3 regions of the Cytobacillus pseudoceanisediminis genome follow, and region 3 is predicted to be linked to each of the others. Evidence: riboswitches for the same ligand, from Rfam matches in the RefSeq annotation. Region 3 holds a riboswitch; each other region holds the start of a gene.
What was found. Region 3 has a riboswitch for thiamine pyrophosphate ahead of tenA (thiaminase II). Riboswitches for the same ligand answer to the same signal wherever they lie in the genome.

Region 1 (9,839 bases), 1.2 Mb from region 3:
TTAGGGTTTACTTTTATCCAGGGGTTCCATCCGAAAAACCTCCGTGCTCGGAAGAATCCCATTGCATCGGCGTCCGGGCGTTGTCACGCCCTTTTGCGTATATGCTTTCAAGGGCCTTATCCTCTGTCCAGCCATCGTTAAGTGCTTCTTTATAAAAATTAAGTGTTTCTATATCCCTGTACTCTTCAATGCTTGAGAAACAAACATTCGTCATTCCAATTTCTTCGCCCTGATAAACATAAGGAGTTCCCTTCATCATATGAAGCAATGTTGCGAGCATCTTAGCCGACTTTTCCCTATACTCTCCGTCATTGCCGAATCTTGAAACAGAGCGGGGCTGGTCGTGATTATTAAAGTAAAGGCTGTTCCAGCCAGCTTTATCCAGCTCATTTTGCCATTTTGTCAGGTTTAGTTTTAAGTCACACAGATCAAGGGGTTTAAGATCCCATTTGCCGTTTGGCCCGTTGTCCAGGCTAACATGTTCAAATTGGAAGACCATATTTAACTCATTTCGTGATTCCCCTGTATATTGCCTGGCCCACTCAGGAGTCACACCGGGCATTTCGCCAACAGTCATAACATTAAACTTCGCTAACGCCTTTTCATTCATCTCCCGCAGGTATTCATGAATTCTGGGGCCGTTTCGATAATACTTGCTTCCAGAAGCATATTTCTTTCCAGGCTTTGGTTCATCATCAGGAAGTCCCTCTACTTTGGAAATAAAGTTGACCACATCCATTCTGAATCCATCAATGCCTTTTTCCAGCCACCAAGTCATCATGTCGTATATTTCATTTCTAAGTTTCGGATTATCCCAATTTAAATCTGGCTGTTTCTTTGAAAACAGATGCAAATAATATTCTCCTGTTTTATCATCAAGTTTCCAGGCGGATCCCCCGAAATTGCTTCCCCAGTTATTCGGCTCTTTTCCATTCCTTCCTTCGCGCCATATATAATAATCCCTGAATGGATTGTCTTTGGATTTCCTGGACTCTGCAAACCAGATATGTTCGTCTGAACTATGGTTCACCACCAGATCCATAATGAGTTTAATCTCTCTCTTATGCATCTCTCCGAGAAGTTCTTCCCAATCTTCCATTGTTCCAAACTCACTCATAATATCCTGATAATCGCTTATATCATAGCCATTATCATCATTTGGCGATTTATATACTGGAGAAAGCCAGACCACATCAATCCCTAGCTCTTTCAAATAATCCAGCCTGGAGATGATACCCTGCAAATCTCCTATTCCATCTCCATTGCTATCCATGAAGCTCCGCGGGTATATCTGGTAAACTACACTTTCTTTCCACCATTGCTTCTTCATATGGCGACCTCCGATTTTTAACATTTGTGTGCATGCCCCAAGAAATGGCGATACCATGGAATCATAGAACCCCATGGCATCAATCTTTCTATTCTGCTTTTTTAAATTTAGAGAAGGCTAAGGTCAATACAAACGGTACGACAAGTGCAATACCCATTCCGATAAAGAAAGAACCCCAATTTTCCGCAAAGATAGAGAAGAATGCCGGCAAGCCTCCTACACCTATCGACGGTGCCTTAACTCCATTAATAGTGATGAAGATTCCTGCAATTGCTGACCCAATAATCGCTGCAAAGAACGGGTACTTAAAGCGAAGATTTACGCCAAACATTGCCGGTTCTGTTACGCCCAGCCACGCTGATACTGAAGAAGTTAGCGCAAGCCCTTTCAGTTTTTCGTTCCCTTTGCTTAACAGCATCATGGCAAAAGCGGCGGAACCCTGAGCTATATTAGACAATGCAACCATCGGCCATAAAAACGTGCCGCCAATGCTGCCGATTAACTGCAGATCAACTGCCAGGAACGTATGATGCATACCAGTGATAACGAGAGGGGCATATAATCCACCGTAAATCAAGCCTCCAAGGGCTGGAACAGCATCAAAGATTCCGACAACCCCATTTGTAATCCAGCTGCCGATCATGAATGTGATCGGTCCAATAGCAATAAAAGAAAGAAACCCAGTGATCAGTAAAGCGATCGGCGCGACAGTTAGAAGCTGAAAAGCATCAGGGATTCTTTTTCTCAGAAATACTTCTATCTTAGCCAATACGTATGAAGCAAATAATACAGGCAATACCTGCCCCTGATAACCTACCTTTTCTATTTCTAACCCGAATAAGTTCCACTTCGGAACTTCTTCAGCAGAACCATAGCCCCATGCATTTAAAAGATCCGGATGCACTAGCATTAAACCTAGCACAATACCAAGAAGAGGACTTCCGCCAAACCGGTTTACAGCACTCCATCCAATCAAACCGGGAAGGAATACGAAAGCAGTATTGGCAATCAGGTTAATGATGCCAGCCAGATCAGCCCAGTTAGTATAAACTTCAACAAAAGACTTATCATCAAAGAAAATATCCGGTGCTGTCATAATATTGTTTATCCCCATCAGCAAACCGGCTGTTACGATAGCTGGAAGGATTGGAATAAAAATATCTGCGAGTGTTTTAATGCCGCGCTGCAATGGATTTAAGTTCTCAGCAGCAGCACTTTTTGTTTCTTCTTTTGATGATTCGCCTATTCCAGTTGCTTCTGTCATTTCTTTATACACTTTATCAACAAGGCCTTGTCCAATGACAACCTGGAATTGTCCATTTGTGGAAAAGGAACCTTTCACTACATCTATATTTTCGAGTTTTTCTTTATTGACCTTCCCCTCATCTTTTAAGGCAAAACGCAGACGTGTAACACAATGAGTAGCCGCTGCGATATTATCCTTGCCCCCGATAGCTTCTACAATTTGCTCTGCTGACTCTTTATTCGTAGCCATTCTTCGCTCTCCTCCTGTTACCGTTTTCATATTATAGAAAAAAACAGTTATAAGGTTTTTATTTATTGTTCTCGCCATTTACAACTCTATCCAATTTAGCAAACCAACTTGTATATACATGAACTGTTTACGCTTTCATTTTATCTTGTATATACATGTTAGTCAACCATTTTTTCATTTCTCTCTTTTCTATACCCATTCACTCGCTTCGAAAGCCAGAAAATAAAAAACCGGCTTCGAGACTATTGTCTGCAAAGCCGGTTCTAAACCACTTGAATAGGTTATTTCCTTTTATCATTGTCATCATCTTTTGTGAGTTCACGGGTAGATTTCTTAAATTCTTTTAATGTCTCCCCGAACGCTCTTCCTATTTCAGGAAGTTTCTTGGGTCCAAAAATAATCAGAGCCAAAACCAGGATTAGAATTAAACCTGGAATACCGATGTTTGATAACATGCTGAACACTCCTTATATATCATATCGCTTGAGGCAGTAGTAATCATGTTCATTGTCCATTATAGTTGATTGATAAAAAAATCATAGCATGAGTGCTATGATTTCATGTTTTTTGACTATTTGAAGGCTCTATCAAGTTCATCCAGCACTTCACCAATTTTGCGGTCATGAATCACTTTATCAGCATAAATATCGAAATCCGTAGGTTCCATATTAATAATCACAAGTTTTGCTCCTTTTTGTTTGGCTATCAGCGGAAACTGATTTGCAGGTGTTACAGTCAAGGATGATCCCAGAACAATAAAAAGTTCTGCTTTTTCTGTTTCATCTGCTGCGAAATCTAAGGCCTCCTCAGGGAGCATTTCCCCAAACAGAACCACTGAAGGACGGAGCACACCCCCGCAACGGCATTGGAATTGACCATGCAAATACCCCTCGCTCGGGAACTCTTTTTTACATTTCCGGCAATGGAGTGTCTGCAGATTCCCATGGAGCTCTGATATTTTTTCACTTCCCGCGAGTCCATGAAATCCATCCACGTTCTGGGTAATAATGCTCTTAATAATACCTCTCTTTTCCCAATCTGCAAGAATATAGTGCCCTTGATGGGGATTACACTCCTTAAGCCCGATTACCCTGTGCCGATAAAATTCTATAAATTCGTTCACATTTTCATTCAATGCTTTTGTACTGGCTATTTTCCCAGGATCTTTCCCATTCCATAATCCATTATTGGCAGACCTGAAATCAGGCAGTCCGCTTTCTGTCGACATTCCTGCTCCAGTCAATATTACTGTATAATTTGATTCTTTCAGCCATTTCTCAAGCATAGATATCAGCTCCCAATAAGGTTTTGTCACAGGTTAAATTTGATTTCCATTTATTTCTCCCAATGAAATGTTTATGTCATGTCAGGTATGCGGTAAATACTAGATTATAACTGTTTATGCGAATTATCAATATAGGAGTGATAGCTATGCCTGAAATAGAAACCAAAGTTTATAAGGACGGCTATAAAAAATTTTCATCCAGGGCTAAACGTTATGCGGACGATCCTGAAAAAACAAAAGGACTTTTAAGAAAGGCTACACTTAAAGCAGATAAAAACCAATCTTCATTAAGTGATATATGGGAAAAGTTTCAGCTTCTGATCGATTTAGTAAAGTCATGGTCTAAAGGCGATTACCGGCATATTTCAAAAAAATCGATTATCTTTATTATTGCTTCCATACTATACTTTGTTTCCCCAATAGACCTTGTTCCTGACTTTTTAATAGGAATGGGAATCTTAGATGATGTAGCAGTCCTTGGTTTTGCCGTTAGCCAAATTACAGGTGAACTTGAAAAATTCAGAATTTGGAAAGAGAGCAGGACGATTGGAATGAAATAATTATTTTCTGTGCATTTTAATATTATTTGCTATAATAATGATGGAAAGTATTTATGCTGTCAAAATTAAATAGCAAGAAATGTAGGGGAACCGGTATGCCGGTTGAGACTTCATCATTAAGATGCTGACCCTTTGAACCTGATCTGGCTCATACCAGCGTAGGGAACATATTCTTAAACATACTAAATGTTTTTTATATGCGCCCTGGTTTATACCGGGGCGTTTTTATTTTTCAGGGCAGACTATCATTAACTTTCCTTATTACATAACGTTTTTTAGGAGGAGTACTTATGAAAAAGTGGATTGCAGCTATCTGTTCGCTGCTGCTTCTTTCAGGCTGTGCCGGCAATGGACCGGATAATCAGACTGGAAGCGAAGATTCAGACAGCAAACAAGATTTGAAAAAAGTTACTGTTGTACTGGATTGGACACCTAATACCAATCATACCGGCTTATATGCCGCAAAGGACAAAGGATATTTTAAAGAAGAAGGGCTCGATGTAGAAATTATAATGCCAGGTGAAGCAGGTGCAGATCAATTGACTGCATCAGGCAAGGCTGATTTTGGTGTCAGCTATCAGGAAAGCATCACGGAAGCACGTGTACAGGGCGTTCCCCTTGTATCGATAGCAGCTGTTATTCAGCATAATACTTCCGGTTTTGCATCCCCTGCCGAAAAAAACATTAAATCGCCGAAAGACTTTGAAGGAAAAACTTATGGCGGCTGGGGGCACCTGTAGAAAAATCGGTAATAGACTCCCTAATGAAGAAGGAAAACGCTAATATTGATAAGGTCTCAATTGTTAATATGGGGGATGCTGACTTTTTTACAGCTGTTAAAAGAGATATAGACTTCGCATGGATTTATTATGGATGGACAGGTGTAGAAGCAGAACTTCGGGGGAAAAGATTAATATGGTCTACCTTACCGACTACTCAGAAAAACTGGATTACTACACGCCCGTTCTCGCAACCAGCGAAAAAATGATTGCAGATGATCCGGATACTGTCAAAGCATTTGTAAAAGCAGCAGCAAGGGGATATGAATTTGCAATCGATCAACCTGGCGAAGCAGCAGATATTTTGTTAAAGAATGCTCCGGATCTGGACAGCGAATTGGTCAAAAAAAGCCAGGAATGGCTATCCCCCGCTATCAGGATGATGCTTCAAGATGGGGTGAACAAAAGCTTGAAGTCTGGGAAAACTATGCAGACTGGATGCATGAAAATGGTCTTTTAGATAAAGAATTAGATGCAGGCAAAGCATTTACTAATGACTTCCTGCCGGAATAAGGAGAGTTCAAATATGGCAAACGCACTTGTAAGCATTCAGATCATACCGAAAACAAAAGATGGGGAAAATGTTATACCTTACGTTGATGAAGCAATTAGTGTCATTCAGCAATCCGGTGTTAAGTACGAAGTGCATCCCCTCGAAACAACGATGGAAGGCGATTTAGACCATTTATTGAAAATCATAGCTGATATGAACAGAAAAATGATTGAAAGAGGAAGCAGCAATGTAATCTCACAGGTAAAGGTTCTATATCAGCCGGACGGTATTGAAATGAGTGATTTAACGGAGAAATATCGTCCATGATAAATTTGTTCAGAAAAGGATGGAGGCCGGCTGCGGTTCTCCTTCTTTTATTCATTGCTTGGGAAATGGCAGTAAATCTGGCAGAAGTCCCTGCATGGCTCCTGCCTCCGCCAACAGAAATCGTTCTGGAAGCGATTTCGGGCTGGGAGGGCTTCAGCCACCACCTTCAATCGACAGTCATGCTTTCCCTATTGGGATTTGCCATTGGCACCGTCATAGGTTTAATCACAGCCGTTATACTGCACTTATTGCCTTTTATAAGGGAGTCGGTTTACCCTCTCCTCATACTTTCACAAAATGTGCCTATAATTGTTCTGGCTCCTTTGCTGGTTGTTTGGTTTGGTTTCGGGATACTTCCAAAGCTGATTGTCATCACGCTGGTTTGCTTCTTCCCCATTACTGTTGCTGCATTGGACGGCTTTCGCCAGACACCCGGAGAACTTAGGCATTATATGCTGATGGCAGGGGCCAGCAAAGGACAGCTGTTTTGGAAGCTGGAGCTTCCCTATTCCCTTCCCTCTCTATTTTCAGGGCTAAAAATCTCCGCAACCTATAGTGTGATGGGTGCTGTAATATCCGAATGGCTCGGAGCTAAAGAAGGAATAGGTGTTTATATGACTCTGGCATCTTCTTCATTTCGGACAGACCGTGTTTTTGTTGCCATTTTTGCGATTATGCTGTTAAGCTTGCTGTTTTTTGGAGGAATTTTACTGGCTGAACGTTTGCTGATTAAATGGAAGTCACGGGAGAGTGCCAGGAAATGATACAATTATCCGTTAATCATTTAACCAAAAGTTTTGATACTAATCAGGTTTTAGACAATTTGAGTTTTCATGTAAATGAAGGGGAATTTGTTTCGATTTTAGGTCCTTCAGGGAGCGGAAAGAGCACCATTTTCAACCTGATTGGCGGGATGCTTCTGCCGGACGAAGGCTCCATAACGCTTGAGAATGTGAAAATCAACGGCAAACGCGGTTCAATAAGCTATATGCCTCAGACACCTTCCCTGATGCCCTGGAGAACCATTCTTCAAAACGTTCTGCTTGGACAGGAGCTAATGGGTAAAACCGATTCGGAAGCGGCCAGAAAGATGCTTCAAAAAGCTGGTCTCGGCGGCTATGAAAATGCATACCCCCATGAATTGTCAGGGGGAATGAAGCAAAGGGCTGCCTTTATCCGGGCATTATTAAGCCCGCAGCCTATCATTTTGCTGGATGAACCTTTTTCAGCTTTAGATGAGCTTACCCGCCACGATATGCAAAAGTGGCTTCTCGATATTTGGAATGAGCATAAGCCGACAATTCTGTTTGTAACCCACAATATCGAAGAAGCCATTTACCTCTCTGATCGAATTTTAGTACTGAGCAGCAAGCCTGCTAAAGTAATTAAAGAATATAAGGTACCCTTTAACAGGCCAAGAATGGAGGAACTTTATCTCAATGAAAATTTCCTTGCCTGCAAAAGAAGCATCCATCATGCGCTGAAAAATCATTAGGAGGCAACAGCATGGATAAGTATATTGATGCCCATATTCATCTTGATAAGTACAGCAATATTGAATTAGAGAAAATGTTTCATGAGTTGCCGTTTCAGCTTTCACTTGTTACAGTTTCAAGCGATTTAGCATCCTGCAAAAGAAATCTTGCTCTTGCAGAAATTTATTCCTTTGTTAAACCTGCCTTCGGTTTTCACCCTGAACAGGTTCTGCCCAGTGATCATGAAATTTCAGAGCTTTTCAGCTGGATAAAGATTCACATAGAACAAATGGCTGCTGTTGGCGAGGTTGGCCTTCCATACTATTTAAGGTCTGAAGGGAGAAAGCAGCTTGGGGGATATATTGAACTTCTCGAAGAATTCATTAAGCTCGCTAAAAAGTGGGATAAGCCCATTGCCCTCCATGCAATTTATGATGATGCACCGATTGTGTGCAATTTATTGGAAAAGCATTCGATTAAAAAAGCTCATTTTCACTGGTTTAAAGGTGACAGCGCAGCGGCAAGCAGGCTGATTGCCAATGGCTATTACATCTCCTTTACTCCAGATATCGTGTACGAAAAAGAAATACAGGACCTTGTACGGGATTACCCGCTGGATAAATTGATGGCAGAAACGGATGGTCCATGGGAATTCGAAGGCCCTTTTAAAAACAAGCCTACCCATCCAGCCATGATGGCCCATTCCATCAGTGCCCTTGCTGAACTAAAAGAATTAGCTTTCAGCAGCGCTCTTAAGAAGCTGTATGATAATACAAAAAGCTTCTATAATATTGATTAATCAGCCTTATAGTCTTTTGCCATAAGGCTGTTTTTTTATTCAGATTAGATAAAAAATACTAGATAAATATAATCATTTCGCACCATTCCTAATTTTGGAAATATAGGTTAATCTTATATTGGACAATACGTTTAGGAGGTATGTAATGAAAAGGTATATTTTCTTGTTATTGACTATTTTACTAGTCTTCTCAGGCAATGTTTCTGCAGAAACCAAAAGCCGTTCTGCTGATTTGACTGAGAAAGATTTCATGAAAGCCGTATTAAAGGCTGATGAGTTTAAGGAATTTAAATCCTCCATTTTAAAAGATGCAGCCGCCAAGCCAAGAGCTCTTGTTGATGAAAAAGGAAAACAATATGGCTGGACAGTTCAATATGAAATAGAATACAAAGAAAAAAATGTTTTCTTAGATAGTAAAGCCCTCGTAAATTTCTCGTCACTTCTATCATTTTCTTATGAGTCCGACGGAAAAGGATTAAAAGTCCGGCTCGTCGATTACAGCAGGTTAATTGAGGATCAGGCTTTTTATGTAAAAGACCTGAAGTCAAATGAAGAAACCAAAATAGATATATCGAAAGACAGCATCTTTACTGATTATTTGACAGAGGTAGAAAGGAAGAAAACGCATTTGATTGAAGAAGCAGCAGTAAGCAATGCTGTCTCTTCCGATAAAATCACTGCAGCAGCCGAGTTATGCTACTACTGTACAAAATATGAATGGCGCGGCGGATACCCTTGCTCATCCGCAAATACTGAGCCTGAAGTTTCAGTGTCTTCCCAACTAAAAGAAAGCGGACTAAATCCAGATTCGGTAATCATTGACTGTTATGTACCCCGCCATAAAGTATGTGTTAGCGGGGAATGGAGAACATATTGCCCTATTCAATAAGAAAAGCGGAGCGCTTATGCTTATCATCGACATTCATAAGCCGATGACGCCTGAGCTGGACAGTTATAAAACCGGCTAAGCAGATGCTTAGCCGGTTTTATTATCCCTTAGTACCTGATGCGATATTTGATCCTTCTATAAAGTGCTTCTGGAAGAAGAAGAATAGCAGTACAACTGGCAGGAGGACCATGACTGACATGGCCATCAGGTAATGCCATTGTGTCTGAACTGTTCCCTTGAAGGTCTGAAGCCCGATTTGCAGTGTGTACAGACTTTCATCATTTATATACAATAATGGTCCGAGAAGATCATTCCATGCCCCATTAAACGAAAAAATGGCCACTGTAATAAGAGCCGGCTTCGTCAGAGGCAGCATAATATGCCACCAGATCTGCAGATGATTCGCA
Region 2 (9,839 bases), 910 kb from region 3:
CATCTTTTGACACCGGAAAGCATCAAGAAAAAGTTCATCAATGCTCAATTTCAGCGTGATATGACTGGGCTGGTACAAAAAGAGCTTGAAACTATCATGCTGTCGGAAAAATCAGCAGAAGACATACTTGAAGCGTTTGGAATCACGGATGGGCAAGCGAAAACAGAAAACCGCATTAACTTATTAATTGAGCAGAAATATGAAAAAATCATTAGTGAATATCGGAGCCGGCCCCTTAAAGATGTTATTCCTCAGACTCTTTTGGATAAAATGGATGAAAAAATCCCGGCAATCAGTTCAACGATCCTTCAAAAGGGGATTGATTATTTTTCCAGCATTGAAGGCAAAATGAGAATTCAAAGAATGGCAGATGATTTTGTCCGTGAACGCAGCGGAATGCTGAGCAACATGCTGCAGATGTTCATGGGGAACATCAATATTGCAGATAAAATTCAGCCGGAAATCATAAAGTTTTTAAGTAATGAGGGAACGTCGGATTTGATTACAACCCTTTTGAAAAATGAGTGGAGTAAAGTTCTTGAAATGGAAGCTGCAGTTATTGAAGAGCAGCTTGAAAAAGAACAGATTCTTTCAGTAATAAAGAATATTGCCCATAAGGTCATTAATCTGGAGAGTTTATTTAAAACGCCTTTATCATCTTTTATGGCCCCTTATAGGACTGTATTAATAGATGAACTGGCTCCTAAAAGTGTTCAGATGCTTTCTGATTGGCTTTCAGGAAAAACTGAAATGTTCATGGAAAGACTTCGTCTCGCTGAAATTGTCCGTGAACAAGTCAGCAATTTTTCGGTAGAACGATTGGAAGAAATGGTCTTTTCCATAATAAAAAGCGAGTTAAAAATGATTACTAATTTAGGGGTCCTCCTTGGGGGGATTATCGGGCTCATTCAGGGATTCATAGCCATATTGATTAATTAAGGGTATCGCCTCGCGTTTACTGTCATAGTTTGTTATAGTGTAGTGGATGTTCAAAACGGGGAAGATGAATTTTCCTTTTGAATGAGAATCGGAAGGAGTGTTTTTATGGCAGTAAATTTATATGATTCAGCCTATGAATTAGAAAAAGCGGTGCGGGAAAGCGATGAATATAAGGCATTAAAACAAGCATACGATGATGTAAATGCAGATCCGTCTGCCAAGGCAATGTTTGATAACTTCCGTAAAATCCAGATGGAACTTCAGCAAAAACAAATGATGGGCCAGGATATTACACAGGAAGAAGTAGAACAGGCACAAAAGACAGTCGCACTTGTACAGCAGCACGCCCAAATCTCAAAGCTTATGGAAGCAGAACAGCGCATGAGCATGATGATTGCAGAAATGAACAAAATCATCATGAAGCCTCTTGAAGATCTTTATGGTGCAGTTGAATAAATCAGCATTGGAAACCCCCGGAATTAATTTCGGGGGTTTTTTAATAAGAAAAAGCATCATCTTATATTAAACTGAACGAGGTTTGGGTACCTTTATGATAGATATTGATTTAAAGAAAGGGGCAGCAAATTGAAAAAAGCCATTTTTCTGGACCGGGACGGCGTTTTGAACGAGGTTTTATCAGAGAGGGTGAAATTCGTTAATAAGCCTGAGCAGTTATACTTACTTGAAGGGGCAGCAGAAGCTGTGGCAGAGCTGACCCAAGCTGGATATGAGATTTTTGTTGTGACCAATCAGGGCGGCGTAGGACTCGGTTTTTTGAAAGAAAGAGTGCTAAGGAGAATCCATGAAAGACTGCAGGAGCTTGTTGCAGAAAAAGGCGGTCATATTAAAGAGGTGGCCTATTGCCCTCATAAACCAAAAGCAGGGTGCGAATGCCGTAAGCCAAATGCAGGCATGCTGGTGGATTTGGCGGAAAGGCACCATCTTGATCTGGCTAAGAGCATTATGGTAGGCGATCACGAGCGGGACATTGAGGCAGGCAAGAAGGCCGGCTGTAAAACTGTTTTCATCGGCTCTGATCCAACAAGTGCAGATATTCAGGCCTCATCACTTTTTGAGGCAGTGGAAGATATTTTGCAAATGCTTAAATAGGGGAGTGAAAAACCGCTTCCAGGATTGGCTGGAAGCGGTTTTTTATTTTACTATGATTGCACGAAAAAGACTAGCGTGCTCCGCCAAGCTGCTGCTCAGCCATTTGCACCAGGCGCTTTGTAATTTCTCCGCCTACTGATCCATTTGCTCTTGAAGATGTTTCCGGGCCAAGGTTCACACCGAATTCTGTTGCGATTTCATACTTCATTTGATCAATTGCCTGGCTGACTCCTGATACTAAAAGCTGATTAGAATTGCTGTTTCTTGCCATGTAAATCATCTCCTTGGTGTAGTTTTCTTGATTGTTACACTAATAGCTTTAGGAGAGAAAATAAGATTTATTCATAGTTGCATGTGGTAATTTATGGAATTTTCCTGCGGACTCTAATGTGGATTTGACTTGAAATCAGCTGTGCGCATATAAATTGGGCCTAGGTGCACAGAAAAATCTTATCCGCACATAAACTTCCTCCATCCGCACATAAATAAATGCCATTCGCACATAGCTTTCTAAAGTTCGCCATTATAAAGCTGCAGAAAGCCGAATAGCCATGAAATATAGGCACTTGCCAGCACTGCACCTATAAAAAAGGCGAAATATGCCCAATCCTTCCAGGAAACTGAAATTTTTTGATAGAAATCCCGGTTCCTATCTCCGGTAAACCCTTTTGATTCCATCGCCATTGCCGTCCTTTCAGCTTTACGAATCGCTCCGGCAAGAAGAGGAACTGAATACCTCTTAAGTTCTGCCATTTTTTCAGAAAGTGTCCGGGCTTTGGGTATCCCCCTAATCCGGTGGGCGCTTCTGATAATCTCAAATTCTTCTTTCATTAATGGCAGAAATCGATATCCTGCCATGATTCCATATGCAAGCTTTGGAGAGAGCCGGCATTGCTGCATGAGACTTAGCAGGAACTCTGTCGGCTTGGTGGTTAAAATGAACAGAAGGGACAGCGAGGTAAAGCTTAAAACCCTCATTCCAAGAGATAGGGCACGCTGAAAGCCCTCTTCAGTCAATGTGAAGATCCCCCATGTCCATAGGATGGTTTCACCTTCAATAGTCTTTGAAAAAATCATAGCTGACCAAATATATATTATAGCCATGAAGATAAATGGCGAGAAAAGCAAAATCCATCTTTTGAATGAAACATTACCAAAAATAAAGGTGGTTCCTGCAGTCACCACTAAGGTCAGAAAAGGAGTAACCGGGTCAAAGAAAACGGACAAAATCAATACACAGACAATCACAGTCAGAGCTTTTATGCTTGGGTTAAATTCATGTAAGAGCAAGCTTGTTCATCCCTTCCACGGCAGCCAGTTCGTTCCTGAGTTTTTCTGTGTAAGGAACCTTTAGAGAAGCAATTTTCATAATCTCATGTTCCTTCCATAATGAATCAGGCAATCCCTCGTATATCTTCTCTCCTTCTGAAAGGACAATCACTTTATCGGCATAGGAATGCAGGATTTCCATGTCATGAGTGATCATCACCACGGAGCCTCCGCTATGGATCCTTGTTTCCAAAAGCGCCATTAGGTCAGCAGAGGTCCTGGCATCCTGTCCAAATGTTGGTTCATCAAGGAGCAGCAAATCCTGTTCATTCACCAGCATCGATGCAACACTAAGCCGCCGCTTCTGTCCCTGACTTAAGGAAAAAGGATGCATGTCAGCGTGCTGGAGCAAGTTCACTTGATGCAGAACAGCTTGAACCACTTTTTGTATTTCGGCATCTGTCATTCTCTGTATTTTCAGACTGAAGGCAATTTCATCATAAACAGAATCTGCAATAAATTGGTGTTCGGGATTCTGAAAAACGTATCCTAATTTTAGTCTTAACTCTTGCTCCTGCCACTGGGAAAGGGAGCGGTCATCAAAAAGGATGTTGCCTTTGGATGGAGCATATAATCCTGCAAGCAGTCTGGAAAGCGTTGTTTTTCCAGATCCATTTGAACCGGCTATTGCCACAAATTCACCTTTTCTAACTGAAAAACTAATATTTTTAAGCAAATCCTTCCCATTCTTATGAAAAGAAAGATTCTCCGCCGACAGGATGACCTGATCTTCAAAGACTTGATGTATAGTCTTCCTGTTATCTAAAATCTGAAGTGCAGCATAGGGATTTACAAATCCAGCAATTAATTCCCGGTCAGTTAACGGAAGCTTTTCCCCTTTGTAAATCCCTGCCTTTTTTCCTAATAGACCTGCTCTTACTGTGCTTGGAAGCCAGATACCCTCAAGCAGTAGTTCTTCTGCATATTTATTAAAGCAGTCTGCAGTGCTTCCATTAAATAAAATTTCGCCTTCCCGGTTTAGCACCACACAGCGGTCGGTCAAATCAATCCAATCATCCAGCTTGTGCTCAATGATTAGAAGGGAAAAGGATTGCTCCTCTTTTAGCTCTTTGATGATACGGGTAAGTTCATAGCTTGAAGCCGGGTCAAGATTTGCTGTCGGTTCATCCAAAATCAGGATATCCGGTTTTAATGACAATACACATGCAAGTGCAAGTTTTTGCTTTTGTCCCCCCGAAAGGGTGTGGATTAAGGCGTGCTTAAATGGCAGAAGATGAACAAGTTCCAGTGCTTCATCAATCTTGGTCTCAATTTCTGCAGGAGGTGTTTTCATATTCTCAAGGCCGAATGCCAGCTCCTCTTCAACTGTTGTCATGCAAAACTGGCTTTCAGGATCCTGAAACACAATGCCAATGTGCTGATTAATTTCACCTGGCGGGAATTCATCCAGTATCTTTCCTTTGAAGGAAATGGTGCCATCCAAGTCGCCATCAACGGCTTCCGGATACAATTTATTTAAGCAGAAAGCAAGCGTGCTTTTTCCGCAGCCGCTGGGGCCCAATAATAGAACAGCTTCCCCTGAATTAAGGCTGAAATTCACATTCTTAAAAACAGGATTCTTCACATCTTCATGCCGGAAGGACAGCTTTTCTGTTATTAATAAAGGCTGGTTATGCTGAAATGCCATTTTGTGATTTTTCCCTTCTCAGCTCTTTTCCGATAGGGAAGCTGTTTAATGCCCCAGTTTTAGCAAGACTCTTACTCAGCCATTTCCCCAGTAATCCAGCGAGCAAAGCACCGCTAACCAGTCTCACAAAAAACATGGCAGTTACATAACCGGGTGAGAGGGCTGCGTAGCCGGAAATGAAATAGCCCCAAATAAAGCTCGTAACAGAAGAGCCCATGCCGGCAGCAATTAAAACCCATGTCCGGTAATTGTTCCATTTAGTTGCCGCAAAAACAGCTTCTGCTCCAATCCCCTGAATCATGCCTGAAAGAATCAGGCGAGGGCCTACTGCATTGCCAATCATGACTTCAATGGCCGCTGCGATGGTTTCCGATAAAAAGGCTGCTCCGGGTTTTCTGATTATGTACGCTGCGATGATTGAAACAATAAACCAAATGCCAAAAATCAGATCATAGCCAATTAAGCCAAACATCCCATATAACACGTTGCCAAATTGCATGAACACCAGGTATACAACTGCAAACACAACAGCGAGTACAGATAGGACAATGACCTCACGAAGCTTCCATTTTTCGAGCATTTTACACAGCCCCTTTTTGGAAGGACTGTTTGCAGACATATTAACCGTCATGATAATATGAGTGGAATCGCTTTTCTTACAGCTTTCGAAAGCATCTTCCAGCGTTTTAAAAACATCGTGTGCATTCCCATCTAATCTTGAAGCATAATGCACTCCTTCAGTAAACGTTCCCTGAGCCTTTGCAAGCTCGACTTGGTTCATAATGACGTTCATGTATCCAGGAATCCCCATCGGATAAAGTGCGAACTGGACAGCGACTTCCTGGCTGATTCCAGCAGATTTTTTTCATTCGCCTTCTCTTCATTTTCAGCAAGATAAGCATCTCCGGCAGTATCGCCAGGGCATCCATTTGAAAATGTGCCGTTAAATACTACATGATCACCATGCTTAGCAGCTTCAAGATAAATCGCTTTGACTACATCAAAAACATGAATGGACCTGCCGCGCACACAAGTGCTCACATCATCTGTTTCCATCCATATCTTGCTTGTATCCACTTCTTTTAGAGCAGATAAAATAACATCCACAAACCTGTCAGTCATTGGATAAATCGAAAACCTGCACCCTGTAATCTCGCTTGTTCCGCATAAGAAATTTTCCTGCATTTTGCCATCCTCCTGGTTTATATAAAATTAAAAAACTGCATTCCCAAAAGGAAATGCAGTTGAATGATATCAATACACTAGAAATGATAGCCGTTCACCTGCACTTCCCCACGCTGGTATTATCCAGATCGGGTGATAAGAGTCAGAACGGATTGTTCTTCTCAGCCTAAAAGCTCCCCTAGTGCAAAATAAGATATGCAGTTTTTATTGACTCCATCTTAATACGGAGCATCCAAATTGTAAATGACTAATTTACAATTCTTTAAATCAAATGATCTATGAAAACAGATAAACGCCTTCAATAACACAGATAAGCTATGAAAAAATTTCTGCATTGTCCATGTCATGTTCTAATCCAATCCTTCCCTTCATAAAAGTGTAATAGGACAATTTTACACCGAGAATAGGGGGCAAATTGGATGATATATAGAATGCTTGCTTTAAATATTGACGGAACACTACTCCAATCAAATGGAAGACTTCATAAATCAACAAAAGAAGCGATTGAATATGTGCAGCAAAAAGGAATTTATGTAACACTTGTCACATCCAGAAGCTTTCCATCCGCGAAAAAAGCGGCCAAAGCATTGAAAATCAATTCCTTGCTGGTCACACACAGGGGAGCTTATATTGCAGCTTCTCAGGAAAAGCCGATATTTGTAAAAAGGATACAGGAAGATGAAACGTTTGAAATCGTGCGCCTGCTTGAAGGCTTTACCTGTCAAATCAGGCTGGTGCACGAAAAATATTCCCTTGCCAACAAAACCAAGCTCAATACCAATATGCTTGCTAAAACTGTTTTTACAACCGGCGATCCCATTTTTTACTCGCAGCAATTTGTGGATTCATTAAGTGACACCATTTTAGATGAGCCGGTCACACCGCCAAAAATTGAAGTGTATTTTGAAGATAAAGACGACCTTGAGGATGCCCAGGCAGCCATTAGGGGCATGTTTGAAAATGTAGAAGTCATTAAGTTAAGTGATCTGCGGATGGATATTGTACCTGCCGGAGTTTCAAAGCTGAATGGTTTGCTCTATTTATGTGAACATCTCGGAATTTCCCGAAACCAAATGGTCGTTATAGGCGACTCGGAGGATGATCTGGAAATGATTGAAGCCGCCGGCCTCGGTGTGGCTATGGGTAATGCACCTGCCGAAGTCAAAAAAGCAGCAGACTGGCTGACACGATCCAATGACCAGAACGGTGTAAGCTACATGGTCAAAGAACATTTCCGCAAACAGCATCCAATTGATTTCCTGAAGAAAATGAATCTATTAAAATAAAATCAATCAAAGAGAGCTCGATTAGTAAATCGGCTCTTTTTTTGCTTTGCGATACTGGGTATCCATTAGGAATCATTTCCCTTATATTGACCTTGTTTCCCCATTTCTGTACACTAAAAGAAGTTTGTCAACATGAAAAATAGACACTATGCAGCTGCCCCTAAGAAAACAAAGACATCGGCAGATTAATATATTTTCTAAAAAAGGTGATCAATTTGAACATTTCAATTTTAGGTGTACAGGATGAACGTTTCCATCGTCCGCTCCGGCTGATCGGGAACCTCTTTTTTGAAGAATGTGAAGTGATGCTGGGTGAGAATGATGCAGCCGACCTTACAATTAATCTTCAGCTTGAACATGGAAAGCACATTAAAGCCATTGCAGAGCTTTCTGATAAAGATGGCAAGAATCATTCAGCGAATTTTGAGAAGGAATTCGTACCGTCTGAGACAGAAAAAGAGAATTTTAAACAAATAAAAAATGCAGTATCCCACGTATATCTGACTGTTTTGCAGGAATGGACAGGCATTACCCAGAAGTGGGGAATTCTGACTGGGGTACGTCCCACAAAATTGCTTCACCGTGCCATACAGCATCAGACACCTCTCCATGAAGCCCATCAGCAGCTTAAGGAAGAGTATTTGATTACAGATGAAAAGATCCAGCTTATGCAGAATATCGTAGACAGGCAGCTTGCTGTCGTACCGGATCTTTATAACTTAAAAAATGAAGTCAGCATATATATTGGCATTCCATTCTGCCCGACAAAATGCGCGTATTGCACTTTTCCTGCATATGCGATTAATGGCAGGCAGGGTTCAGTAAACTCGTTCCTTGGCGGCCTGCATTTCGAAATGCGTAAAATTGGCGAGTGGCTGAAAGAAAATGATGTGAAAATTACTACTGTCTATTATGGTGGAGGGACTCCGACAAGCATTACGGCGGAAGAGATGGATATGCTTTATGAGGAAATGTACGACTCTTTTCCAGATGTCGAAAACATACGGGAGGTCACTGTGGAAGCCGGACGTCCGGATACAATCACACCCGAAAAGCTTGAAGTGCTGAAAAAATGGAACATTGACCGCATCAGCATCAATCCTCAGTCCTATATTCAGGAGACCTTGAAAGCCATTGGCCGCCACCATACAGTGGAAGAAACCGTGGATAAGTTCCATCTGGCCCGCAATATGGGAATGAATAACATCAATATGGATCTGATTATTGGGCTTCCTGGAGAAGGTGTGCCGGAATTTTCGCATACTTTGGATGAAACTGAGAAATTAATGCCGGAATCTCTGACAGTTCATACTTTATCCTTTAAACGGGCTTCGGAAATGACGAAGAACAAGCAAAAATATAAAGTTGCCGAGCGGGAAGAAATTGAAAAAATGATGGACATGGCTGAGGATTGGACAAAACAGCATAATTACCATCCTTATTATCTTTACCGTCAGAAAAATATTCTCGGCAATCTTGAAAATGTCGGCTATGCCCTTCCGAATCAGGAAAGCATCTATAACATCATGATTATGGAAGAACAGCAGACAATCATCGGGCTTGGATGCGGGGCCTCCAGTAAGTTCATTGATCCTCAGACAGGGAAAATCACTCATTTTGCAAACCCGAAGGATCCTAAATCGTATAATGACAGTTTTGAGCATTATACAAACGAGAAATTGAAAATATTAAAAGAACTTTTTAATAAACACGAATCCCTGGCCGAATAGGCGGGGATTTTTTTAAAGTTTATATTTTTGAAAATTCAGAAGGAAATTAAAGGAATTACTGAAAATAAAGAGAATGAATATAGGTAATAAAGATCATAGAATTCTATGAATCCGAATGTAAGCGTTTTCTAAAAAGGGGGAATTGTAATGATGATGCAGACACCTTTGACAATGACGCAAATGATAAAGCGTGCAGAAAAGTATTTTCCAAGGAAAACAGTCGTTTCAAGAACAGCCGGCGGAATTCAGAGATTTACATATAAGGAGATTGCAGAACGGACAAGGAAGCTGGCAGAAAGCCTGCAAAACATAGGGGTGGAAAGAGGGGACAAGGTCGGGACACTTGCTTGGAACCATCATCGCCACCTGGAGGCTTATTTTGCCATTCCATGCAGCGGAGCCGTTCTTCATACGATTAATATACGACTGTCACCTCAGCATATTACTTATATAATTAACCATGCTGAAGATAAGGTGCTTTTGATTGATCCTGATATTGTCCCTTTAATTGAGAAGGTTAAGGATGAACTGAAAACGGTCAAGGCTTTCATTATTATGACTGATGAAGATGAATTGCCTGAGACTACTCTTTCGCCGGTTTATCACTATGAA
Region 3 (9,839 bases):
TGCTAAGGGAGCTTAATCCTCTTTGTATTCTCTTCTAAACTATAGTTAAGAAAAGCAAGAAGGGGAAAATGTATGAATGGAAAAATTGAAGTTAGTTTTCATGGACTTATCATTTTATTAGCATTGTATATATTGTTTAATTATATGCCGACACTTTTGCCGGCTTATAAATGGGGTATTATTGCAGGCATGGCTGCCATATTAGTGATGGATTTTTACTTTTTTGCTGCAGGCAAGTTATCCCGATTGAAATACAGCAGACTGGCACTTATTTATATGTTCTGTCTGCTGTTAATAGTTTTTATGACCTTTTATTTAACAAAAATACTTGTTTTGACTGATGCCTATGGGCTCGAGAGAATGCTGAGGGAATATGAAGCGGAGGGCAAGCTCATCTTTTTCCTGGTTTGCTTTTTACAGCCTATTCTGTTGCCGCTTCCTGAAGCCGTAACACTGCCTGCCGGAAGTGCCGTATTCGGTCCCGCAGCCGCTGCCTTTCTTGGATTTACAGGTACACTTTCGGGGATTATTGTTATGTTCTTGACTGCAAGGATAGGAGGATTAAAGCTTGTATCCCGGTTTATAAAAGAGCGGCATCTGATCAAATACCAAAAATACATGGAGAAAAATGAAAACACCATACTAATGCTGATGTTTGTTATTCCGATATTGCCGGATGAGATCATTTGTGTTGGAGCAGGAATGGGTGGTGTTTCATTTAAAAAGTTCCTGGGAATTGCGTCTATTTCCAAAATGTTAACTTCCTTGCTGCTGGCTTACTCGCTTTCATTGGCCAATGCCTTATCTTTATCTGGCTCACAGCTTTTATTAGTCGTTTCGGTTGTGATAGGGGTATTTTACAGTGTATCCCACTTGTATAAAAAGAAGAAGGATAGAAACTATTAGGACTGTCTTTAACCTTTAATGGTTCCTCCTATCGCTGTCAGCGAAACTATTCAGGCAACGATAGGATTAATCACTTTAGATAGATGCGAAGATTCCCGATGCTTTGGCGACCAGCTGATCCTGGTCGTTATAAATCAGGCAGTCTGTGTGGTTGAGGGTGCGCCCCTCTTCACAAGGTGAGCATTGGCGATAAGAAATTCACCTGTCGCCCCCTTTAGGAAAGTGACCTTTAAATCAGCTGTCACCACGGATTGCATCTGGTTTTCATCCGGCTCGAAAATATTCCCCATCGCTACATCCGCAAGAGTGGAAATGACGCCTCCATGAACCAGCCCCGCGCTGTTAATAAAGAGCGGCTGAATTGGCAAAGTCACTTTCATATTGCTTTCACTGACTCTTTCGTAATGGAATTTCAGAAATTCATCAAAAGGCTGTTTGATTAACATTTTGTACACTCCAATTTCATTAAGGTTAAAATGTTTATTCATGATTTTTTGTGAAATCCCTGCTTATTGCGGCTAATTTGTATAGGAAAGGCTGTAACTGCGAATTTATGATTTTATTAGATGGTTTCATAAAATCTGAAAAAGTGTTATTATTTTCAATAAATTCAAAAAAGGCAGGGCTGGAATATGGCAAAAGTAGAGAATATTAGTTTCGCAGAAAACTTTCCTATTTCATTTAAGGAACTGGAAGAAGAAGCAGAGAAAGTGATGGGAGCTGGCGGATTTGGCTATGTCCAATCAGGAGCCGGGGGAGAAGAAACGCTGAAAAAGAATATCGAATCCTTTGCAAAATACTCAATTGTACCGAGGATGCTTAGAGATGTATCAGTGCCGGATATAAGTGTGAATTTATTTGGAAAAACGTATCCTTATCCAGTATTCCTTGCACCTATAGGAATGCAGCGTCTTGAACACAGTGAGGGAGAGCTTGCATCTGCCCGGGCGGCAGCTTCGTTTGGAATTCCTTTTATCCAGAGCACGGTATCCAGTTATTCCATTGAAGAAATCGCAAATGCAACAGGCACGAGTCCAAAATGGTTCCAATTATATTGGTCCAATTATGAAGATGCTGCGTTCAGTATGGTGCGCCGGGCGGAGGAATCAGGCTATGAAGCAATTGTGTTAACAGTAGATACGGTGATGATGGGGTGGAGGGAAGCTGATCTAAGAAACAATTTTTCACCGTTAAAGCTTGGCTATGGAAAAGCAAACTATGAGAGTGACCCGGTCTTTATGGCCACTCTCCATGACGGTGATGTAGTTCAGGGAATCCTTGATAATATCCATCATCCAACCTTGAGCTGGGAGCATATTGCTAGGTTAAAAGAGAAAACAAATCTGCCGATTCTATTAAAGGGTATTCTCCATCCCGAAGATGCCAGGCTGGCCGTTGAAAAAGGGATAGACGGAATCATAGTCTCCAATCATGGCGGCAGGCAGCTTGATGGAGTGATTGCGGCGATTGATGCGCTTGGACCGGTTGTGAAGGAAGTCAAAGGAAGAATTCCAGTATTGTTTGACAGCGGCATTCGCCGCGGTTCCGATGTGGTCAAAGCACTGGCATTAGGAGCCGACGCAGTTTGCCTGGGAAGGCCGTATGTGTACGGTTTGGCCATTGGCGGGCAGAATGGAGTTGAAAAAGTACTTGCCAACTTTATTGAAGAAACAAAAGTGTCACTTTCTCTGGCAGGAGTCGGGAGTCTAAAGGAAATGGCAAGTCTGAAGCTACTTCGATAGTTTCTCAGCAGAAATCGAAGAGCGCTTAATACATTGATTGCACCAAGAAAAGTATATAAGCAAAAAGATTGATGACAGTGCCGGAATAATTTGTTAAGCTTGAGATAGCTTATCAAACTAAATATCTATGCAGCTACTAGGGGTGCCCCGAATGTGCGGGCTGAGAGGAAAGCGCGTTATAGCTTTCTGACTCTTATGGACCTGATCTGGTTAATGCCAGCGGAGGGAAGTAGGATTTGACTATATGTCAATTCATATACTTAAACCAAGCCAGGTCCTTAAGGGAATCTGGCTTTTTTGTATACATACTTCCCATCCTGATAAGCAATCAGGCGGCCCTTTAGAAAGGAGGTTTAGATGAACAGAACCCGATTGTTAACTACGATGGCTTTATTTGTAGCAATTGGGACACTGGGATCCCATTTGCTCTGGTTTCCGGCAGGCATAGCCAAGGCCTATCCGGTGCAGCATGCGGTGAATGTATTGGCAGCGGTGACGCTTGGCCCCTGCCTGCAGCAGCTGTGGCATTTATGATTGGCCTGCTTCGTAATTTGCTTGGATTCGGGACGCTGCTTGCGTTTCCAGGCGGCATGATCGGAGCGTTTTTGGCAGGTGTGCTTTATTTGAAGTTCGGCCGGAAAATATGGGCTGCTGTAGGAGAAGTGGTAGGTACCGGCATAATCGGTGCATTGTTTGCAGTCCCTTTTGCAAAGGTTCTCATGGGAAGCGCAGCTGGGGCATTCTTCTTTGTGCCGCCATTCCTGGTCAGCAGCATTGCCGGTGCGGCCATAGGCTGGATGGTTTTGGCAAAGGTTAAAGAGAAGAATCTGGTTCAGAATATATGATGATTTTGAGCTGGCGAAGCTGGATGAGTAAGCAGCATAGTAAAGAAATCTGACTTAATGAGCGATTTTCAAGAGTTATAAGCGAAATCCCAAATTTATGAGAGAAAAACGTCAAGTTAGAAAATCGGTAAAAAACAATTAAAATGTTAGAAAACTGCTAGGGGCGCTACGGCTGAGATAAGGAGCTTTTCCTTTGTCCCTTGGAACCTGATCTGGATAATGCCAGCGCAGGGAAGCAGTGAGGACCTCGTTTTATATCCTCATGCTTTTTCCCCGGCAGCTTCTGTAATTAATAAGGAGGCTATTTTTATGACTTTTTCAGAGATTCTGCGCAAGGAAAATGAAGATTTGTTTCAGCTGATATTTGAGCACCCATTTGTCCAGGGTATCGGGAGAGGGGACGTGCCGAAAGAGGCACTGGCCCATTACATTAAAGCGGACTTTGAGTATCTGAATGCGTTCATGCATATTTATGGGATTGCCATTTCAAAGTCAGCAGAGCGTAAGGATATTGCATATTTTAATCAGCAAATAGAATTTGTATTGAACAGCGAAGTACATCCCCACCATAATTTCTGCCAGCAGATTGGCGTGGATTACGAGGCATTGCAGGGCTATCCGCTCCCTCCAACAGCTGATCATTATGTTAAGCATATGATGTATCATGCCCACACAGGCGGCATGGGTGAAATCCTTGCTGCATTATTGCCTTGTCCATGGACTTATTGGGAGATTGGGCTTGAACTCATGAAGCAATATGAGCCAGATGAGAACCATCCGTTTTATCCATGGATCTCTTTTTACGCAAATTTAAGGGTCGAAGCTGTGACCATGAATATGAGAAACCGTTTGGATGAGCTTGCTGATGCGGCATCACCGGAAGAAAGGCAGCGAATGAAGGATGCTTTCCGAAAAAGCTGCCAGCTGGAGCTTGGCTTCTGGGAGATGGCTTACACCTGCGAAGAGTGGCCGGCAGGCAATCCTTCAGCAGTAAGATAAGAAAAGCGCAAGCGCCTCGCTCAAAAAGGAACGCAGGCTAAGAGCGCAACGTCCTCCCAAAAGCTACCGCTTTCGGTCGTGCGATGTATCGCTGCCGTAGCTTTCCTTGTCCTGTGGCAACGTCTGCATGACCTACATCCTCCCATAATCTGCCGCTTTTGGTCGTGCGATGATTATGCTGACGAAGCCTTCCTTGTCCTGCGGGCCTCAGGGATAAGACGGTTCCTTATGGCCCCGGGTTCCTAGGAGCCGGAGCTAGACAAGCTTGTGACCTCAAGGGGGAGGCTGCTTGCGCTAGACAGTTATCGAAGTTCAAAATTTTATACTTTCGTATTTAATAAGAAAAACGCCTGCATCTGCTTTATGGCAGTGCAGGCGTTTTTTCAAAATCCCATCTGTAATGAGCGGTAATAGGAGTCTTAAAAGAAGAGAGTTTTACTTCTGCTGCAAATGGTGTGGAGTTATGTATGACATATGGAATGCCATCTTTCGTCCGTTTGTCAGATATGATGGCAACATGGTCGAATTTAGGAGAAAGGAAAACCACAATGTCACCCGGCTGCCATTGCTGAAGGTTCTTAATATCTCCTGGAATCAGTTCTGTTGTTAATGACTTTGCGAAGCGGCTGAAAAAGACATTCTGGTTTGGCACCCTCCTGAAATCAATGTTTGGATCAGGATTGCCCTTCACTCTTGAATACAAGTCCGTATTCTCGGCGATATCCTGATCAATAAGATCCTTTATGGTTACATCAGCCCCCTGGAAACCCCTCCAAACCACATCTGTACAGACACCTTCACCATCGGGCGGATATCCTCCCGCATAGTAGGCACTTTTATATGGCGTGCGCTGTTCCACTTCTTTTCTGGCTGTCAGGACCATATCAAGCGGATCGGCAATGCCGTTTTGATTAGAATCGGCCTTTGAATAAGCAGCAGGCACTTCCATTTTCTTAGCCAAAGGATTTTCAAAATGAATGCCGATGGAATCCAGAATGATTCCGCTTCGGAAAAAAAGAATGAATAATAACAGTACTGCGATAATGGAACCAAACACTCTTTTTATCATAAAAGTCTCCTCATGTATTTTAATGATTAGACGGCACTATTTTCCAATAAGTTACATGAGGTATGATAAGATTGCTATAAGAATACATAAGAGAGGGGATATCATGGCTCATCATATAGGGATATCGGGAAGCGTCATTTTGTCAGACAGCAAGCTGTTTCCTGAACTTTTTAAACGTCATTTGCCGCATATTGAGATAGGCGAATTTCAAGATGAAGAATCTTTCCGCTGTTTTATTGAAATGCTGGGTAAAACAAACAAAAGCTTTGGTTTTCATTCGCCTCTTTTCCGGGGACAAAGCAAATACGATCTGCTGGAAAAGATCCGTATAAATCCGAAGGAAGCCTGGATCCAGTTTGAGACGGAAGTGGAAAGAATGTCCCGGCTTGGAGCTGAATACATATTGGTGCACTTTCCTTACTTTAAAAAGGAAACCAATGGGAATCCAGCAGAGATCATTGAGGAGGGACTCAAGAAACTCAGTTTTTTTCAGAGTAAGTATGGGATTATGATTGTGTGTGAACCTAAATTGGGATTCCAGCAATCGCCAGCAGGGATTCATTATCTTGACCGCTTTCCTGTAGAGACAAGGAAGAAATACGGACTCAGCCTCTGTGTCGATATTGGGGATTATATATTGGCCGCAGGCGAGAAGGCCATAAATTATATAGAAAAATGGTCCGAGTTTGTAAGAGTGGTCCATTTACATAATGTTGAATATCAGGGTGATAAATATATTTGGGTGCCTGTGCATCCATCTCATGAGAATGATGGCAATCATCATAAAATTAAGAAGCTGATGGATTTTTTAGCTAAAGAATGCAAGGATGTATTTTTTGTCATGGAATACACTCCACACACGAACCCTCCGGAAAAAATGGTAGAAGAAGGGATCGGGTGGGCAATAGAGGTGATTGAGGAAGGGTCTGTTAGTTAAGGAAGCAGGCCGCCTGGCATTAATTTTGTGCACGTTGAAAATAAAAGGTTAATGATACCTTGTATGTATGCTTAGTTATATGTGAAATTAATCACAACAGAGAGAGGAGGTTCATTTATTTCTTATGCTGGGATTTAAAATAAAAACGGCCCTGCAGGCTTCCATTCTTTTTACATTTGGTTTTTGGCTTCTCTTTTTCTTGTCTGAAGGGGAACTGTTTTCTTTCTTCCTGATTATGATTTTTTTACTGCTTTTTCGGAAATGTGATATACGGTGTTCCAGTGTCGCTGCTTTCTGAGGTTTTTACTAAGAATCTAGCAATATGGCGGTTTCCCGCGGCGGCATTTATACATACCATTTTGGCTGCTGTCACTTATTTTATTATGGAAGGGTTTGCTTTTTACATATTAATTGCTTCGGTGCTTTTCTTTTTAGTGGACGAGTGGCGGAAATGGGACCGCGAGATGCCAGGGGGTGGAGGATTGCCTTGAATGCAGCTGGTCTTCTCATCGCCTGCCTGCTGCCGATGGGGGCTTTTGGATGCTTCAGCAGGCAGATTTGGAAGAAAAAACTCATGATCTTTATCTGATTCCAAAAGGGTATGCTGGTCAGGTGAGAATTGTTCATGAAATAGAGAATGCCCCTGTGCCTGTGACAGAAGGGAAGTACGATGTATTACGGGTGAATGATAGAGGATATGCCATTACCTCTTTACCGCAAAGTAAAGGATATATTGATGATTTGTACTATTATGTGGATAAAAGGGGAAGCGTGAAGCGATATCAGAAAGCTGTATTTCATATGGCGGATCAGGCGGTGTACAGGGAGATGGTTATGAATATTCGTATACCTATTTTTCGGTTGGCTGTGATGAGAACATGGATGATCAAGGAACTAGCCCTGGGATTGAGGATATTCTTTATGAAGAGGGTTTGATTAATCAAACGTTTGATTGAAATGGAAAACAGCCTGAAGATTCCAGGCTGTTAATTATTTATCGCAGTCTTACTTCCAGAGCCCAGCTGAGCGAAGTTTCACTTTAAAGTGGGGATAGCTCTTATGGAATGTACAGTTTCAGGCGTTTTTCTGCCGGTGCTTTTAATTGACATGAACATGGCATAGTCCAATGGGCAATTGACTTTTGCCAGATAGGAATCAATGTGTTTTCTTAGACTAAGTATAGCTTCTTCATTATTAAGCTGTTCAGCAATGTGCTTGTCATTAATGACAAGCACCAGATTTTTCTCAAGCAAATAGTCCAAATTGATTTCCTCTTGTCCGGGGAGTGAGGTATGGACCAGAATCGGAAGTTTCTTTTGCAGTGCTTCACTAATTGTAACTCCGCCTGGTTTGGTCAAAATAGCATCGGCTTTATTATATAGCTGGTTCATTTCAAAAGGGTCTTCAATATATCCAATGGGCTCGATATGCTTTGAATCGAGTGCTTGGAGTGAGCTATATAATTCGTCATTATTTCCGCAAAGGATCAGAAATCGAATATGAGGAACCTTCTGCATAGCGACTATAAAATCACAGTTTACTAAGCCGCTGTTTCCTCCTGCAACCAGAATATGGCGTATCCGGTTATCTTTCTTAAATGGAACCTGAAGGTGATACGCAGAATGAACCGGTATGCCTGTTACAAAAATTTGCTCATCAGGAATATTGTGCTTTTTAATAAGCTTTTCCTTCGCCTCGGGATGAGGTACGAAATGAAAATCAATTTCCCGTTTTCCCCATATATCATTAATAAAAAAATCCGTGTAAACATTCACCGCCGTGACGTCCCGGTATCGTCCCTTTTGCTTTAGTGAACTGATGATTCCAGATGGAAAAGAATGAGTGCAAAATATTAAATCCGGATTTTCTTCATCAAGGAACTTCTGCATTTTTCGTTCAAAATAATAGGATAGAACCTGTAAATCAGGCTGCAATTTAAAAGGGTGCTGCTTATACATAATGGTGTAATATAATGCCCTGTAAAGGAAAGGGGCACCCAGGAAACCTTTTAAATATATCCCTGATACCAGCTTCTCAAGCTTATCACTGCAATAGGAAAGAAAGTCGACTATTTTGATTTCAGCATCAGGATATTGGCTTTGAATATTATCCTGAATTGTTTTGGCAACTTTTGAATGTCCCGTGGGGAATTGAAATAATGGGAGCAGCAGAACTTTCATAATACCCTCCTCTCTGTCACTTGGATTTATTTTTTGCATACTTAAAGAGCATGTAGATTGCGAATATAACTAATAATAAAACCCCGAGATATGGAACATATTCAGGATTTATATCAAATAGGCTTCCTGCAAAGTATCCCGCGGCAATTATAGGGAGCACCCAGCTAAGGGAGCCTGCAGCAGAATATAGAAGGTACTGATGAAAAGGAACTTTTGAAATGCCGGCAAAGTAAGGGCTTATCTGACGTATTCCCGGCATATAAAAACCAGCAAAGATCATGAATCGATGATTCTCCATGTACTTTTTCTGGGCGGTATTCCATCTCTGTTCCGTGATCCCAATATATCTGCCATATTTTTTGAGAAAGGGCGTACCTGCTTTTTTACCGATCCAATACGCTGAAAGCATCCCAAGCAGCACACCTGCTTCTGCACAGACAGCGGATTCGGCAAAGCTTAGTTGATGATTTCCAATTAACACGCCAATCAGGAATAATAGCGATTCTTCCGGAGCAGGAATGCCGACAATCCCGAAAAATAAAAATAAAAAGATAATCCAATACCCGTAGGACGAAATAAATTCAATAATTGTTTCAGTACTCATGTGCGATGCCCCTGATATCCTTCTTTTAAAGAAACAAAATGGATCCCTTTTAGTGCTGACTGCTGCAAATACTGGTCCAGATGGCCGATCATATATTCAGGTGCATTGGAGTCTGCGCCAAGAGTTTCACCGCTGTCGTGGAGAAGAAAAATCCGGCCAGGCACGGTTTCTTTTGCCAGCGACTTTGAAAGGGTGTTCCTGATATGCTGGATCTTCCAATCCTTAAAAATGCCCGACCACATAATAATCTTATACTTTCTTGCCATCCAGAGGGTAAATAAATTGAAGTGTCCCCATGGCGGACGATAAAAATAGACTTCTTCATTAATCGTTTCTTCAATAACTTGTTTTGTTTGCTCCAGCTGTTTTTTTAAAGATCCCGGTGAAAGGATCCAGCTTGAGACATGCCTATAATGATGGATGCCAATTGTATGACCATCCGCCTGCATTCTTTTAAGCAGCAGCGGATGCTTGGCTGCTTTTTCCCCGACAACAAAAAAGGCTGCCTTTGCTTCATGCTTTTTTAAGACATCCAGAAGCCTCGCTGTATATTGTGG

Region 1: another riboswitch for thiamine pyrophosphate. It lies ahead of M5V91_RS13550 (ABC transporter substrate-binding protein); the one in region 3 lies ahead of tenA (thiaminase II).
Region 2: another riboswitch for thiamine pyrophosphate. It lies ahead of M5V91_RS15050 (YkoF family thiamine/hydroxymethylpyrimidine-binding protein); the one in region 3 lies ahead of tenA (thiaminase II).

The regions. Positions count from the first base shown of each region.
Region 1 covers NZ_CP097349.1:2,533,316-2,543,154, forward strand. The annotation lists partial or broken gene M5V91_RS13525 (glycoside hydrolase family 13 protein) at 1-1,330, opposite strand, end outside; gene treP (PTS system trehalose-specific EIIBC component) at 1,419-2,825, opposite strand; gene M5V91_RS13535 (twin-arginine translocase TatA/TatE family subunit) at 3,107-3,280, opposite strand; gene M5V91_RS13540 (NAD-dependent deacylase) at 3,397-4,110, opposite strand; gene M5V91_RS13545 (YkvA family protein) at 4,257-4,670, shown strand; TPP riboswitch at 4,744-4,852, shown strand; partial or broken gene M5V91_RS13550 (ABC transporter substrate-binding protein) at 4,961-5,962, shown strand; gene M5V91_RS13555 (thiamine-binding protein) at 5,976-6,269, shown strand; gene M5V91_RS13560 (ABC transporter permease) at 6,266-7,033, shown strand; gene M5V91_RS13565 (ABC transporter ATP-binding protein) at 7,030-7,764, shown strand; gene M5V91_RS13570 (TatD family hydrolase) at 7,776-8,543, shown strand; gene M5V91_RS13575 (hypothetical protein) at 8,689-9,432, shown strand; gene M5V91_RS13580 (carbohydrate ABC transporter permease) at 9,533-9,839, opposite strand, start outside.
Region 2 covers NZ_CP097349.1:2,801,255-2,811,093, reverse strand. The annotation lists gene M5V91_RS15085 (DUF445 domain-containing protein) at 1-939, shown strand, start outside; gene M5V91_RS15080 (YlbF/YmcA family competence regulator) at 1,045-1,395, shown strand; gene M5V91_RS15075 (D-glycero-alpha-D-manno-heptose-1,7-bisphosphate 7-phosphatase) at 1,525-2,049, shown strand; gene M5V91_RS15070 (alpha/beta-type small acid-soluble spore protein) at 2,120-2,320, opposite strand; gene M5V91_RS15065 (energy-coupling factor transporter transmembrane component T family protein) at 2,560-3,339, opposite strand; gene M5V91_RS15060 (ABC transporter ATP-binding protein) at 3,326-5,026, opposite strand; gene M5V91_RS15055 (ECF transporter S component) at 5,010-5,606, opposite strand; partial or broken gene M5V91_RS15050 (YkoF family thiamine/hydroxymethylpyrimidine-binding protein) at 5,616-6,211, opposite strand; TPP riboswitch at 6,300-6,401, opposite strand; gene M5V91_RS15045 (Cof-type HAD-IIB family hydrolase) at 6,631-7,497, shown strand; gene M5V91_RS15040 (coproporphyrinogen III oxidase) at 7,713-9,227, shown strand; gene M5V91_RS15035 (long-chain fatty acid--CoA ligase) at 9,375-9,839, shown strand, end outside.
Region 3 covers NZ_CP097349.1:3,711,926-3,721,764, reverse strand. The annotation lists gene M5V91_RS20160 (TVP38/TMEM64 family protein) at 73-906, shown strand; gene M5V91_RS20155 (PaaI family thioesterase) at 1,041-1,352, opposite strand; gene M5V91_RS20150 (alpha-hydroxy-acid oxidizing protein) at 1,539-2,648, shown strand; TPP riboswitch at 2,777-2,893, shown strand; partial or broken gene thiW (energy coupling factor transporter S component ThiW) at 3,006-3,493, shown strand; TPP riboswitch at 3,643-3,744, shown strand; gene tenA (thiaminase II) at 3,803-4,492, shown strand; gene M5V91_RS20135 (DUF1287 domain-containing protein) at 4,854-5,561, opposite strand; gene M5V91_RS20130 (TIM barrel protein) at 5,665-6,498, shown strand; gene M5V91_RS20125 (DUF6843 domain-containing protein) at 7,039-7,434, shown strand; gene M5V91_RS20120 (MGDG synthase family glycosyltransferase) at 7,533-8,678, opposite strand; gene M5V91_RS20115 (DedA family protein) at 8,695-9,282, opposite strand; gene M5V91_RS20110 (polysaccharide deacetylase family protein) at 9,279-9,839, opposite strand, start outside.